DNA from 2 places in the Gordonia sp. NPDC057258 genome. Region 1 is predicted to be linked to the other one. Evidence: predicted binding sites of a transcription regulator. Region 1 holds the regulator's gene; the other holds the start of a gene.
What was found. Region 1 encodes HspR, which represses chaperone genes until heat shock. Its sites were predicted from a motif close to ANNTGAGTNNNNNNNACTCANNT; they were not measured.
Positions count from the first base shown of each region.

Region 1 (7,089 bases):
GGCCCTGCAGCGTCTCCGTGAGGCCGCCGAGAAGGCGAAGATCGAACTCTCGAGCTCGCAGAGCACCTCGATCAACCTGCCCTACATCACCGTCGACGCCGACAAGAACCCGCTGTTCCTCGACGAGCAGCTCTCGCGCAGCGAGTTCCAGAAGATCACCTCTGATCTGCTGGAGCGCACCCGCGCACCGTTCCAGGCCGTCATCAAGGATGCGGGCATCTCCGTCGGCGACATCGACCACGTCGTGCTCGTCGGTGGTTCGACCCGTATGCCGGCCGTCACCGACCTGGTGAAGGAACTGACCGGTGGCCGCGAGCCCAACAAGGGCGTCAACCCGGACGAGGTCGTCGCCGTCGGCGCCGCACTGCAGGCCGGTGTGCTCCGCGGTGAGGTCAAGGACGTGCTGCTGCTCGACGTCACCCCGCTCTCCCTCGGTATCGAGACCAAGGGCGGCGTGATGCACAAGCTGATCGAGCGCAACACCACGATCCCGACCAAGCGGTCGGAGACCTACACGACCGCTGAGGACAACCAGCCGTCGGTGCAGATCCAGGTCTATCAGGGTGAGCGCGAGATCGCCTCGCACAACAAGCTGCTCGGCAGCTTCGAGCTCGGCGGCATCGCTCCGGCCCCGCAGGGTGTCCCGCAGATCGAGGTGACCTTCGACATCGACGCCAACGGCATCGTGCACGTCACCGCGAAGGACAAGGGCACCGGCAAGGAGAACTCGATCCGCATCCAGGACGGTTCGGGCCTGAGCAAGGACGAGATCGACCGCATGATCAAGGACGCGGAGGCGCACGCCGACGAGGACCGCAAGCGCCGCGAGGAGGCCGAGACCCGCAACCAGGCGGAGTCGCTGGTCCACCAGACCGAGAAGTTCCTCAAGGAGAACGAGGACAAGGTCCCGGCGGAGCTGAAGGAGAAGGTCGAGGCGGCCGTCGCCGGGGCGCAGGAAGCGCTCAAGGGCAACGACACCGCGGCGATCAAGTCCGCGATCGAGAAGCTGTCGGAGGAGTCGCAGGCCCTCGGCCAGGCGATCTACGCCAACGCCGCTGCCGAGTCCCCCAACGGTGAGTCCGCCGCGGCCGACACCGATCCCGACGTCGTCGACGCCGAGGTCGTCGACGATGCCGACTCGAAGGAGAACAAGTGACCGCAGGAGCCCATTCGTCGAATGGGTCCGGCGAGGAGCCGGTGACGGTGACCGACCGTCGTCGTATCGACCCGGAGACGGGTGAGGTGCGCGACGAGCCGGCCGCCGGACCCGGCCCGGCCGATGCCGGACCGGTCGTCGACGAGCAGACCGACATGTCACAGGCCACCGAGGAGCAGCCGGACGCCGCAGCCGACGAACCGGATGCCCGCGTCGCCGAGCTGACGGCCGACCTGCAGCGAGAACGCGCCCAGTTCGCCAACTTCCGGCGGCGTGCCGCCGAGGAGAAGCAGGGTTCGGTCGCCTACGGCAAGCAGATCCTGATCGACAAGCTGCTGCCGATCATCGACGATCTCGACCGTGCCCGTGAACACGGCGACCTCGACAGCGGTCCGCTGCGTTCGGTCGCCGACAAGCTGACCGGTGTGCTGGCCGCCGAAGGTCTCGTGGCCTTCGGTGCGGCGGGTGACGAGTTCGATCCCGAACTCCACGAAGCCGTGCAGCACGACGGCACCGGGGCACATCCGGTGATCGGATCGGTGTACCGATGCGGCTACCGCCTGGGCGAGAAGGTGATCCGCACCGCGATGGTGACGGTCACCGATCCCGCTCCCGCGGGCGACGCGCCCGGTGCACAATAGAACGACCGTCGCTCGATCCTGGGTGGGCGAACTCACCACTGATCCCTGAGGTGCGAGGAGCGCAAGCGACGAGCCACGAAGGGCGACGAACCCTTCGTGGCTCGCTTCGCTCGCACCTCAGGGAGCAGGTGGTCGGCTCGCACCTCAGGGAGCAGGTGGTCTGCTCGCACCTCAGGGAGCAGGTGACCCCAACTGAAACTTCAATCCAGACAACAGAACTCAAGGAGGTGACGTCTGGTGGCACCACAACGTGAGTGGTTAGAACACGACTTCTACAAGGACCTGGGCGTTGCTTCTGACGCTTCGGCTGAAGAGATCAAGAAGGCCTACCGCAAGCTCGCGCGCGAGCTGCATCCGGATGCGAATCCAGGTGACAGCGCGGCCGAAGAGCGCTTCAAGCGGGTGTCCGAAGCCCACAGCGTCCTCGGCGATGCCGAGAAGCGCAAGGAATACGACGAGACACGCGCCATGTTCGCCGGCGGACGATTCCGCGGCGGCGGCAACGGCTTCCCGGGTGGCTTCCCCGGCGGCGGAACCACCTACACCACCGGCGGCGGTGGCGACTTCGACCTCGGCGACCTGTTCGGCGGGGCGCAGACCGGCGGCGGCGGTGGCGGTTTCGGCGACATCTTCGACGGCCTGTTCAACCGCGGCGGCGGAACGCAACGTACTTCGACGGCGAGCCGGCCGCGTCGTGGCAAGGACCTCGAGACCGAGACGACGCTCTCGTTCTCCGACGCCGCGCTCGGCACGACCGTCCCCCTGCGGGTGACGAGTCCGTCACCCTGCACCACCTGCCACGGCTCGGGCGCCAAGCCCGGGACCAGTCCGCGGGTGTGCGCGAACTGCAACGGTTCCGGGTTCGTGAGCCGCAACCAGGGCGCGTTCGGATTCAGCGAGCCCTGCCAGGACTGCCAGGGCACCGGGTCGCGGATCGACGACCCGTGCACCGATTGCGACGGCAGCGGCGTGAAGGTCCGCGCGCGCACCATCAACGTCCGGATCCCCGCCGGCGTCGAGGACGGTCAGCGCATCCGGCTCGCCGGGCAGGGCGAGGCCGGTCGTCGTGGCGCCCCGTCGGGTGACCTCTACGTCGTCGTGCACGTGACCCCGCACAAGCAGTTCACCCGCAGCGGCAACGACCTTCGGGTGCAGCTGCCGGTGCGGATCTCCGAACTCGTTCTCGGAGCGACGGTCTCGGTTCCGACCCTGGAGGGTTCGGTCGGGGTGAAGATCCCGCCGAACACCACTGACGGCCGCACGCTGCGCGTGCGCGGTCGTGGAGTGCCCAAGCGCTCCGGCGGGGCGGGCGACCTGCTCGTCACCGTGAAGGTCGCGGTTCCGAACAAGCTCGACGAGGCCGCGGTCGAGGCGATGCGCGCCTACGACCAGGCCGAGCGGGCAAGCGGTTTCGACCCGCGGGCGGACTGGGGGCGATGAGTGATGGCCGGTGCGGGCAACTTCGACGGCGACGGCGCGACCTTCCTGATCTCGGTGGCCGCCGAACTCGCCGGCATGCACGCCCAGACCCTGCGGACGTATGACCGCCTGGGCCTGGTCACCCCGCAACGGACGAGTGGCGGTGGCCGCCGCTACTCGTCCCGCGACGTCGAACTCCTGCGCGAGATCCAGCGTCTCTCGCAGGAGGAAGGCGTCAACCTCGCGGGCATCAAACGCATCATCGACCTGAGCAATCAGGTCGAGGCGCTCCAGCACCGCGTGCGCGAGCTGACCGACGAGGTGCAGGCGTCGCGGACCCGCCGCGGCGGCGAACTCGTCCCCGTGCCGCGCACCAACGCCCTGGTCGTCTGGCAGCCGCGACGCAAACGCACCACCGACTGACGCGGTTTCGACGCGAGCCCACGGACGTGCGTAACGTTGAGCGTATGGCTCCTGAACCCGTCACCACCGTCGACTCCGGCCCGCACAAGGTCTCGCGCCGGGTCGTCGTGAACGCCCCGGTCGCCGATGTGTTCGCGCTCGTGTCGAATCCGCATCGGCATCCGGAGCTCGACGGTTCCGGCACGGTCCGCGACACCCCCGTGGACGGGCCCGAGACGCTGACCCGTGGGGCGCGTTTCAGCGTCGGGATGAAGCAGTACGGCGTGCCGTACAAGATCACCTCGACCGTCACCGACTTCGAACCCGGCCGGGTCGTCGAATGGCAGCACCCGATGGGGCACCGCTGGCGGTGGGAACTCGACTCGACGTCACCGACCACGACCGCGGTCACCGAGACCTTCGACTACTCGACGCTCCGGGTACCGAAGATCATGGAACTCATCGGCTACGACAAGAAGAACGGCAAGGGGATCGAGGGCACCCTGCGGGCCCTCGCGGCCCGGTTCGCCTGAGCCGGACCGTCACCCTTGATGGACTCCTCTTCCCCCGAGTCGTTCCCCGAGCCCGGCACCTCGGATGAACCCGTCGTCGTCCTCGGCATCGTCGCCGCGCCGGGCCAGGCGATCGACCTCGCCCGCAAGCTCATCGAAGCCGACCTCACCGACCACATCCAGACGACCTTCCCTGGCGCGCGCTGGCAGCTGGATCTCCTCGAGGCCGGCGTCGTACAGCCGCCGGCCGGCGACGCCGAGATCGTCGACGCCACAAGAGATCTTCTGCTCGAACACGAGTGGGATCTGGTGCTCTGCCTGACCGACCTGCCGCTACACGTCGGCAAACGTCCGGTCGTCGCGCACGCCAACGCAGTGCACGGCGTCGCGGTCCTCTCGGTGCCGGCGCTCGGCGCCACCGGAGTGCGGCAGCGGGCCCGCGGCATCATCACCGGACTCGTCGGTCAACTCCTCGGTGCCGACGCCGACGACCTCCGCGGTCACCAGAAGTCGCCGGCGCGGTCGGCGCTGCGCCATCGCGTGCGCCAACTCGGGACCGACGTCGACGAGGCGGGCACCGCGTTCACCGCGCGTGTCCTGACCGGGAACCTGCGTCTGCTCACCGGCATGGTGCGCGCCAACCGCCCGTGGCGGCTGGCACTCGGCCTGAGCCGCGCACTCACCGGCGCTATCGCGGCCGGGGTTTTCGCACTGGTGACCGCCGACATCTGGCTGCTCGCAGACACTTTCGGTGGGATTCGGCTCACCGGCGTGGCACTCGGTTCGATCATCGCGATCACCGCGACCCTGATCATCGGCGCCGACCTGTGGGAACGCGGCGGCTCCCGACAGACGCGAGAACAGGTGGTGCTGTTCAACATCGTCACCATGATCACAGTCGTTCTCGGTGTGGGCGCGTTCTACGCGGCGCTGTTCGTCTTGTCCGCGATCGGCGCGCTCTGCCTCGTGGTGCCGCAGGTCATCGGTGCGACGCTCGACCACCCTGTCGGCTTCACCGACTATCTGGAGGTTGCCTGGCTGACGTGCTCCCTCGCGACCGTCGGCGGCGCCCTGGGCGCCGGCCTGGAAACCGACGAGGCGGTGCGCGACGCCGCGTACACCCAGCACGCTGCCGAGTCGATCTGAGCCGGACGCCGGACACAGCCGGATGCCCCGGTCCTCGCGTCAGCCGCTAGGCTTGCGGGTCAGAACGCCACAGCAAGGTCGGCGACGGGAGGTGAACCATGTCCGAGGTACCGGCAAACGGCCCGATGCCGGGGTTCGTGGTCCTGGGTATCTCCGTCGTCGACGACCAGATCAGCTCGGTGGTCCGCGACGCCGACGGCCACGTCCTGGCGAGCAATCTCGTCGACCTCCCGGACGCGTCGGCGGCCGGTGCCGAGGCCGCGATCCTCGAACTCGTCGATTCCGTCCCTGTGGAGGTCGACCGCATCGGGATCTCGGCGTCCCGCGCAGACGTCCGCGACCACCTGGCTCGGGCCTTCGCGCCGGGCGTCGGCACCGGGCCGTCGTGGACGGAGAAGGTCGTCGTCACCGGCTATGCCGCCGCACTCGCCGAGATCGCATGCACGCATGCGACGCGCGGTGGGGTGGTGGCCGTCGTCGACCTGGATCGCGATGCCGCGCCGGCCGCCGGCACGACCCTCGCCACCGTCGACACGTCCTCCGGCGCCGTGCTCGGCACGACCGACTTCGCGCCGGGCGAGGTCGCCTCGGTCACCGACACCGACGCGGCGACCCGGCTCGCGACGGCGGTCACCCGCCTGCCGCGCGGGCGTGACATCACGTCGGTCATCGTGGTCGGCCCCGGCGCGCAACTCCCCGGCATCGCGCCGGCCTTCGAGTACGCGGCGCAACGCCCCGTCACCGTCGCGGACAACCCGGCGCTGGCCTCGGCCCTCGGTGCGGCCGACGCCGCGGTGGTAGCCGCGGCAGCACCCCCCGTCGCCCCGCGGACGTCGACGGGACGTCGCTGGTGGTTCGTCGGCGCCGCCATCGGCGCGGCCGTGTTCCTGGCCGCCGTCGGGATGACGCTGATCCTCACCGCCGAGTCGACGGTCGCCGAACCCGCGCCCGTCACCGTGACCGAGACACCGGCAGCGGTCACCTCGACCCAGGAGGCGACGGTCACCGAGACCGAGACGGAGACCTCCGTCCGCACGACGACGGTCACCAGCACCCCGCGTCCGGTCACTCGAACGGAGACGGTGACTGAGTCGGCTCCCGAGACGTACACCGTGACCGAGACCGAAACGGTCACGGCTCCGGCCGGCGGCGAGCCGAGCCTCGAAGTCCCCTGAGCCGCAACCGGTTCGGGGAATTCAACTCTTGTGCCGGCTCAGAACACCGGGTCGTGCTGGATGCGGCTGGCCCGGACGCCCGCGATGATCAGCGTGCGTCGGGTGTTTTCTATCATCTGCGGTGATCCCGCGATGAGCACCTGACGGTCCTGCCAGTCACCGGACCGGGCCACGACGTCGGCGAGGGTGCCGATCTCGTGGTCGATGCCGAGCTCGGCGGGTGTCGCCACCGCGTTGATCCACCACGGATCGCTCTCCTCCTGGGACACGGCGGTGACCCGCAGCCAGGGATTGGTCGACGCGATGCGGCGCAGGACGGTCAGGTCGTAGAGCTCGCCCGGGTAGCGCATGCCGTAGAAGATGTGCGTCTCCGGCGAATCCGCGCGCATGGACATCTCGATCAACAACGCCCGCAGCGGTGCGAGCCCGGTCCCGCCCGCCACCATGAGGACCTTGCTGTCGCGGTCGACGTGAAGCGTCCCGTGCCCCTGGGCGAGGGTCCACACATCGCCGATGCTGGTCTCGCTCACGATCGCGGTGCTGACCGTTCCACGGGGGATCGCACGCACGTGGAACTCCAGTTCACCGGCCGGGTTGGGCGGGATGGCGGGGGAGAGATTGCGCCACTGCTTGGGCCA
Region 1 is NZ_JBHUXZ010000008.1:54,971-62,059, forward strand. It holds gene dnaK (molecular chaperone DnaK) at 1-1,156, shown strand, start outside; gene grpE (nucleotide exchange factor GrpE) at 1,153-1,797, shown strand; gene dnaJ (molecular chaperone DnaJ) at 2,035-3,237, shown strand; gene ACFUEJ_RS08230 (heat shock protein transcriptional repressor HspR) at 3,241-3,639, shown strand; gene ACFUEJ_RS08235 (SRPBCC family protein) at 3,684-4,151, shown strand; gene ACFUEJ_RS08240 (hypothetical protein) at 4,170-5,276, shown strand; gene ACFUEJ_RS08245 (hypothetical protein) at 5,375-6,451, shown strand; partial or broken gene ACFUEJ_RS08250 (FAD-binding oxidoreductase) at 6,490-7,089, opposite strand, start outside.

Region 2 (7,089 bases), on a different contig from region 1:
GTCATGTGGGCGACGGAGAGGTCGGTGCCCGAACCGGGTTCCTTGACGGTGACCGCCAGATCGATGGCACCATCGCCGGCCAGATCGAAGGTCAGCACGGTGCCGTCCTCAGGGGTATCGGTCAGCGGACCGTCGGCGGGGGAGCGGAACACGAGGCTGAGTCGCTGGGAGCTGTGGTCGAGCATCTTGCCGGTCCGCAGCAGGAACGGGACGCCGTGCCAGCGGTTGGTGTCGACCCACAGGCGGACTGCCGCGAACGTCTCGGTGGTGGAGTCCGCGGGGATGCCGTCGGTGTCGCGGTACCCCTCGTACTGGCCGAAGACCACCTCGGTGGGGTCCAGCGGCCGGAACGCCGCGATGACCGACTCCCGCGCGTCGAGCAGGTCGTCGGCGCCGAGCGACACCGGGGGTTCCATCGCGACTTCGGCCGCCACCTGGAACAGGTGGGTGACGATCATGTCCAGGAATGCGCCGGTGGCGTCGTAGAAGGCGGCGCGGTCGGCGATGTCGAGGGTCTCCGGGACGTCGATCTGGACTTCTGCCACGTGTTCGCGGTTCCACACCCCCGAGAACAACCCGTTGGCAAAACGGAGGACGTGAAGGTTCTGGGTGCTCTCCTTCCCCAGAAAGTGGTCGATCCGGTAGATCTGCTTCTCGTCCAGGGATTCGTGGACCGCCTTGTCGAGAGTCCGGAAGCCGTCGGGGGACGTACCGAACGGCTTCTCGTAGACGACTCGGGATCCCTTCGCAAGATCGTGCGCGGCAATGGCTTTCGTGTAGTCGACGAAGGTGGTCGGTGGGAGGGCCAGATAGTGGACCAGTTGAGCACCGTCGCCGACGGCGTCACGGGCCGCGTCGATCACCTCTGGCAGACGGCCGGGGTCGTCGACGGTGAACCCGCCGCCGGCGAAGCGGATGGTCTCGGCGAACGCTTCCCATTCGTCCGATGACACCGACCCGTCCGGACCGAACTCCTCGATCGCGTCCTTCACATGTTGCCGGAATTCATCGTCGGTCCGGTCGCCGCGTCCGTTGCCGATCAGCTGCCATCCGTCGGGGAGCAGGTCTCGCCGGTGGAGTTCGTACAGCGACGGCAGGACCATCCGCTTGGCGAGGTCGCCCGTCGACCCGAAGAGGATGAAGATCACCGGCCCGGTGGAGTTGTCTGTGGTCACTCAATCCATATTGCGCGAACAGATGTGCAGAGTGCGGGATGTGTGCTGGATTCCGTTACCGATCGCGCACTGTGGACGTCAGCGGATCCCTGCGCCGCCGGCCAAGTCTAGTCCTGCGGAGGTCCTGGCAGGGGGAGCGCAGATACCACGGCAGGGCGTAACGCGACGGGAACGACGTACCTGTCGCCCTCGAGCGTCAGCCAGCCTTCTTCGATGTACAACTCGAGCCGACGATGGATTGCCTCGACGAGGAACTCGCTGAGTCCGAGTTTGGGGACCCAGGCGTTGATCTCGGCGATACTCAGCGGTGAATCGCCGAGTCCGCTAATGACCACGCCGATCAAGGACGACGAGAAGTCGATGTCGGGGTTGTATTCCCGAGGAAAGCCGGACCGAACCCATGCGGTGAGACCCACCCGCAGCACGTCGATCCGGGGCTCGTCCCGCCACAGATGGGCGGCGCGCCCGGGACGTGCGCTCGAGGTATTGGCTTCGACGATATCGAGGGCCTGGGCAAAGCCCCACAGGTGATGTAACGACGCGACGTCGCTCATGCTCTTGACGTGAGCGGGGAAGTCGATGTCGAGTCGGCGGGCGAGGTCGCGGGCCTCGGCCGGTTTGAGCCACCGACTCTGCGTGGTGGGGCGGTGCGGACCCAGCCAGTCCAACAGCTCGGTGACCCGCCGGACGGGCTGTGTGTCCAGGAGGGCAGCGCGTTCGGTGGCCTCGTCGACTTCCTCGATTGTCGTGGTCCGTAACTCGAGCCCGGAGGCAAGGGCAAACTGCTCGGCGGCATAGGCCGATACGGATTCGGTGCTGAGCCACATGCCGGTCTCGACCAGGTAGCGGCGCAGCGTCTCGATCGCGATGGCGAGCGGTTTGGCGTCCTGCTGCTGGTTCGACTCGATGTGGTTGAGCATCGACACCATGGTGTCGACGTCGTCGGTAGTCCAGGAGAGCGGATCGAAACCGGGGTTCGTCTGCCCGACGGCGTCGAGCACGATGAACGCGTACGCCCCGATGTGGGTGACAGCTTCCTCGTCGCCGGGGAAGACCTCATCGCGGAGCCACGACTTGAATGATTCGGGAGCAACGTGTCGCCTTGCTGTGCCGAAAAGCGGTACCACGTTGGAGTGGTTGCCACTGCCGGAGTCGTGTTTGCGCTTACGTTGGGCGCGGCGCTTCTTCTTGTCGCGTGAAAGCTGTGACATCGGGCTCAAGAATAGGCGCCCGACTTGTGCGTCGTTCAATACTGCGGATCGGTTTGTCGCGTTCCGGAGAGTCTGTGGCGTCGGGTCCCGAGCCTGGACGGCTGTGAGGGCGGGGGATCGCCAACCCCCGACATCCTGGAGCAAGTGGTCTATGTCACAGAAACTTCAGGCTTGAGCGGAATGCACTCAACTATGTTGGCGTTGTAGACCGCGTATGGCTCATACTTGAGCCTGTTGGACTTAAGAGAAAGGTGCACGCGAGTGGACAGCTTCACCCCCACCACCAAGACGCAGCAAGCATTGAGTTCTGCTGTGCAGGCGGCGGCCAGTGCTGGCAACCCCGACGTGCGACCGGCCCACATCCTCGTGGCACTGCTCAATCAGTCCGACGGCATCGCGTCGCCGCTGCTCAAGGCAGTGGGCGTGGACCCGTCGAGCGTTCGTGCGCAGGCCCAGGCTCTGGTCGATCGCATGCCGACGGTGTCCGGCGCCAGCTCGACGCCTCAACTATCCCGCGAATCGATCGCGGCCGTCACCGCAGCTCAGCAGCTGGCCGGTGAGCTCGACGACGAGTACGTCTCGACCGAGCACGTCGTCGTCGGCCTGGCGACCGGTGACTCCGACGTCGCCAAACTGCTGCACAACCTCGGTGCGACACCGCAGGCTCTGCGCGAGGCGTTCGTCGCCGTGCGCGGCAGCGCACGGGTCACCTCCGAGGATCCCGAATCGACCTACCAGGCTCTCGAGAAGTACTCGACCGACCTGACCGCGGCCGCCCGCGAGGGCAAGCTCGACCCGGTCATCGGCCGCGACACCGAGATCCGGCGCGTCGTGCAGGTGCTCAGCCGGCGGACCAAGAACAACCCGGTCCTCATCGGTGAGCCCGGCGTCGGCAAGACCGCCATCGTCGAAGGTCTCGCGCAACGCATCGTCGCCGGCGACGTGCCGGAGTCGTTGCGCAACAAGACCGTCATCTCCCTCGACATGGGTTCGATGGTCGCCGGCGCGAAGTACCGTGGCGAGTTCGAGGAGCGGCTCAAGGCCGTGCTCGACGAGATCAAGGGTTCGGCCGGACAGGTCATCACCTTCATCGACGAGCTGCACACGATCGTCGGAGCCGGTGCGACAGGCGATTCCGCGATGGACGCCGGCAACATGATCAAGCCGATGCTCGCCCGTGGTGAGCTGCGGCTGGTCGGTGCCACCACCCTCGAGGAGTACCGCAAGTACATCGAGAAGGACGCCGCACTAGAGCGTCGCTTCCAGCAGGTGTACGTCGGCGAGCCGTCGGTCGAAGACGCCATCGGCATCCTCCGCGGCCTGAAGGACCGGTACGAGGTGCACCACGGCGTGCGCATCACCGACTCCGCATTGGTCGCTGCCGCATCGCTTTCCGATCGCTACATCACCTCGCGGTTCCTGCCCGACAAGGCCATCGACCTCGTCGACGAGGCCGCGTCGCGGTTGCGGATGGAGATCGACTCGCGCCCCGTCGAGATCGACGAGGTCGAGCGGATCGTCCGCCGTCTCGAGGTCGAGGAGGTCGCCTTGCAGAAGGAGACCGACGCGGCGTCGAAGGAGCGGCTCGAGAAGCTCCGCGCCGAGCTGGCCGACCAGAAGGAGAAGCTCAACGAGCTCTCCGCCCGGTGGCAGTCGGAGAAGACCGCGATCGACGCGGTCCGAGACCTCAAGGAGGAGCTGGAAAGGCTTCGCGGCGAGGCTGATCGCGCGGAGCGCGACGGTGATCTCGGACGCGCCGCCGAGCTGCGGTACGGTCGCGTCCCCGGACTGGAGAAGGAGCTCGAGGCCGCGATCGAGAAGACCGGCACGGATCCTTCTCAGGACGTGATGCTGCAGGAGGAGGTCGGACCCGACGACGTGGCCCAGGTCGTGTCGGCGTGGACCGGAATCCCGGCCGGACGCATGCTCGAAGGCGAGACCGCCAAGCTGCTGCGCATGGAAGAGGAACTGGGACACCGGGTCATCGGTCAGAAGGATGCGGTGCAGGCGGTGTCCGACGCGGTGCGTCGTGCCCGCGCCGGTGTCGCGGACCCGAACCGGCCGCTCGGCTCGTTCATGTTCCTCGGCCCCACCGGTGTCGGTAAGACCGAGCTGGCCAAGGCGCTCGCCGAGTTCCTGTTCGACGACGAGCGGGCGATGGTCCGCATCGACATGAGCGAGTACGGCGAGAAGCACAGCGTGGCAAGGCTCGTCGGTGCTCCGCCCGGTTACGTCGGGTACGAGGCCGGCGGCCAGCTGACCGAGGCGGTGAGGCGTCGTCCGTACACGGTGGTCCTGTTCGACGAGATCGAGAAGGCTCACCCGGACGTGTTCGACGTGCTGCTGCAGGTACTGGACGAAGGTCGACTGACCGACGGTCAGGGCCGGACGGTGGACTTCCGCAACACCATCCTGATCCTCACCTCGAACCTCGGTGCGGGGGGCGACAAGGATCACGTCATGATGGCGGTGCGGTCGGCGTTCAAGCCGGAGTTCATCAACCGTCTCGACGACGTGGTGATCTTCGACGCCCTGAGCCCGGAGGAACTGGTGTCGATCGTCGACATCCAGCTCGACCAGCTCAAGAAGCGCCTCGCGCAGCGTCGCCTCGACCTCGAGGTGTCGACCAAGGCCAAGGAATGGCTGGGCGCACGCGGATTCGACCCGCTGTACGGTGCTCGCCCGCTGCGCCGCCTGGTGCAGCAGGCCATCGGTGACCAGCTCGCCAAGCAGCTGCTCGCCGGCGACATCCGCGACGGTGACGTCGTGCCGGTCAACGTCAGTGCCGACGGAGAGTCGTTGGTACTGGGCTGAGTTCGTGACTGACAAGTGAATGACAAAGGGACCCATCCTTCGGGATGGGTCCCTTTGTCTGCGCCGGCTACGGATGTGGGAAGCGGTCGAGGTTGTCCTCTACCCACAGGCGCAGTGCGTCCAGCGGCCCGGCGGCGTCCACCCCGAGTTCCGTCAGTTCGTATTCGACGTGCAGCGGGACCGCCGGATAGACGGTGCGGGTGAGCATCCCGGCTGTCTCCAACCGACGCAGAGTCGCCGTGAGGACTTTGGGGCTGATCCCGTCCAGCCGCACGCGGAGCTCTCCGAACCGCATCGGTCTATCGCGTAGGGCGCCGATGACCAGGGCGCTCCACTTGTCGGCGAGAAGGTCGAGCATCCCTCGGCAGGGACACGACGCAGAGTAGGCGTCTCCGCGATGGGACGGCAGTGACATGGCGCTGGCCTCGATGCTTTCTATTGGATACTAGGAGCCCTTGCGGGTAACTGGGGTCGTGGGGATACCTTAGCGCCATGACACGAGAGATGACAGCCCTGGTCGCGGTCGCTGCGAACTCCGTCGAGGACCCGAGCGCGTTCGCCGAGACGACAATGCCGGTGCCGGCCCCCCGTCCGCACGATCTCCTCGTCGAGGTCCGCGCGGTCTCGGTCAACCCGGTGGACACCAAAGTGCGTGCAGGCCTGCGTGACTCCGATCCGCCGCGTGTTCTGGGATTCGACGCGGCGGGGATTGTCGTCGGGATCGGCGACGAGGTGTCGAGGTTTGCCGTCGGGGACGAGGTCTACTACGCCGGTTCGATCGATCGGCCGGGAACGAATGCCGAGTTCCATCTTGTCGATGAGCGGATCGTCAGGCGCAAACCGTCGTCCCTCGACTTCGGCGCGGCTGCCGCACTGCCGTTGACCACGATCACTGCCTGGGAGTCGTTGTTCGAGAAGCTGCGGGTCGATTCCGCGGACTCGGGAACGATCGTCGTGGTGGCGGGTGCCGGGGGCGTCGGCTCGATGGTCATTCAGTTGTCCCGGACCCTGACTGATCTCACCGTGATCGCAACCGCGTCACGGCCTGAGTCGCAGGAATGGGCGCGAGGACTCGGTGCCCACCACGTCGTCGACCCGAGACGCCTGCGCGAGGACGTGCGGGCATACGCTCCGCGCGGTGTGGACTACATCTTCTCGCCCCACTCGGACGGAAATGTCGAGTCCTATGCCGACATCATGGGTGTACACGGTCAGGTCGTCGCCATTGACGAGCCCGAAGGTCTCGATACCCTCCCGCTGAAGCAGAAGAGCCAGAGTTGGCATTGGGAGTTGATGTTCTCCAAGCCGTTGTTCGCACCGGAAGACGACTCACAACACGAGATCCTCGGCCGGGTCGCCGAACTCGTCGACGCCGGCAAGATTCGCAGCACTGTCAACCGTGAACTGGCTGGTTTCACGATCGAGAATCTTCGTACAGCGCACCGAGTCTCCGAATCCGGAGGGGCGATCGGCAAGGTGGTCCTCACGCGCTGACCACCGCGGATGAGCCGGCGAACTTCACGAGGTGGCGAGTAACTCCATGAGGTGTGCTTCGACGAGGGAGGGCCGGGGCGTGCGTGGTCCGGGTCGGGGTGGTCGGACGTCGATGACGTGGCTGGTTTTCAGCCATGAGCGGCGCGCGTCATGTGGGCGTGGCTCGTCGCCGGACGTGGTGCGTCCGTGGATCTCTCGCCGCACCTGTGCCAGGTGGGCCTGCAACCGCTTGGGTATGTCGGGTCGGCGGTTGATGTATTCGGGGTTGGGCGGTGCGCCGGGTTCGACGTTGAGTCGCCAGGCGCAGCGGCCTTCGTCTGGCCCGGACCGGACGATCCGGGTGGTGTACTGGCCGGGTTGGTCGCCGACCATGCGGTTGTGGCGGGGACAGGCCG
Region 2 is NZ_JBHUXZ010000028.1:44,238-51,326, forward strand. It holds gene ACFUEJ_RS17915 (glucose-6-phosphate dehydrogenase (NADP(+))) at 1-1,175, opposite strand, end outside; gene ACFUEJ_RS17920 (hypothetical protein) at 1,283-2,386, opposite strand; gene clpB (ATP-dependent chaperone ClpB) at 2,648-5,200, shown strand; gene ACFUEJ_RS17930 (helix-turn-helix domain-containing protein) at 5,268-5,558, opposite strand; gene ACFUEJ_RS17935 (zinc-binding alcohol dehydrogenase family protein) at 5,693-6,694, shown strand; gene ACFUEJ_RS17940 (HNH endonuclease signature motif containing protein) at 6,719-7,089, opposite strand, start outside.
Region 2: clpB (ATP-dependent chaperone ClpB) is a predicted target of HspR. The motif match lies at 2,556-2,578, and genes of this name have one in related genera.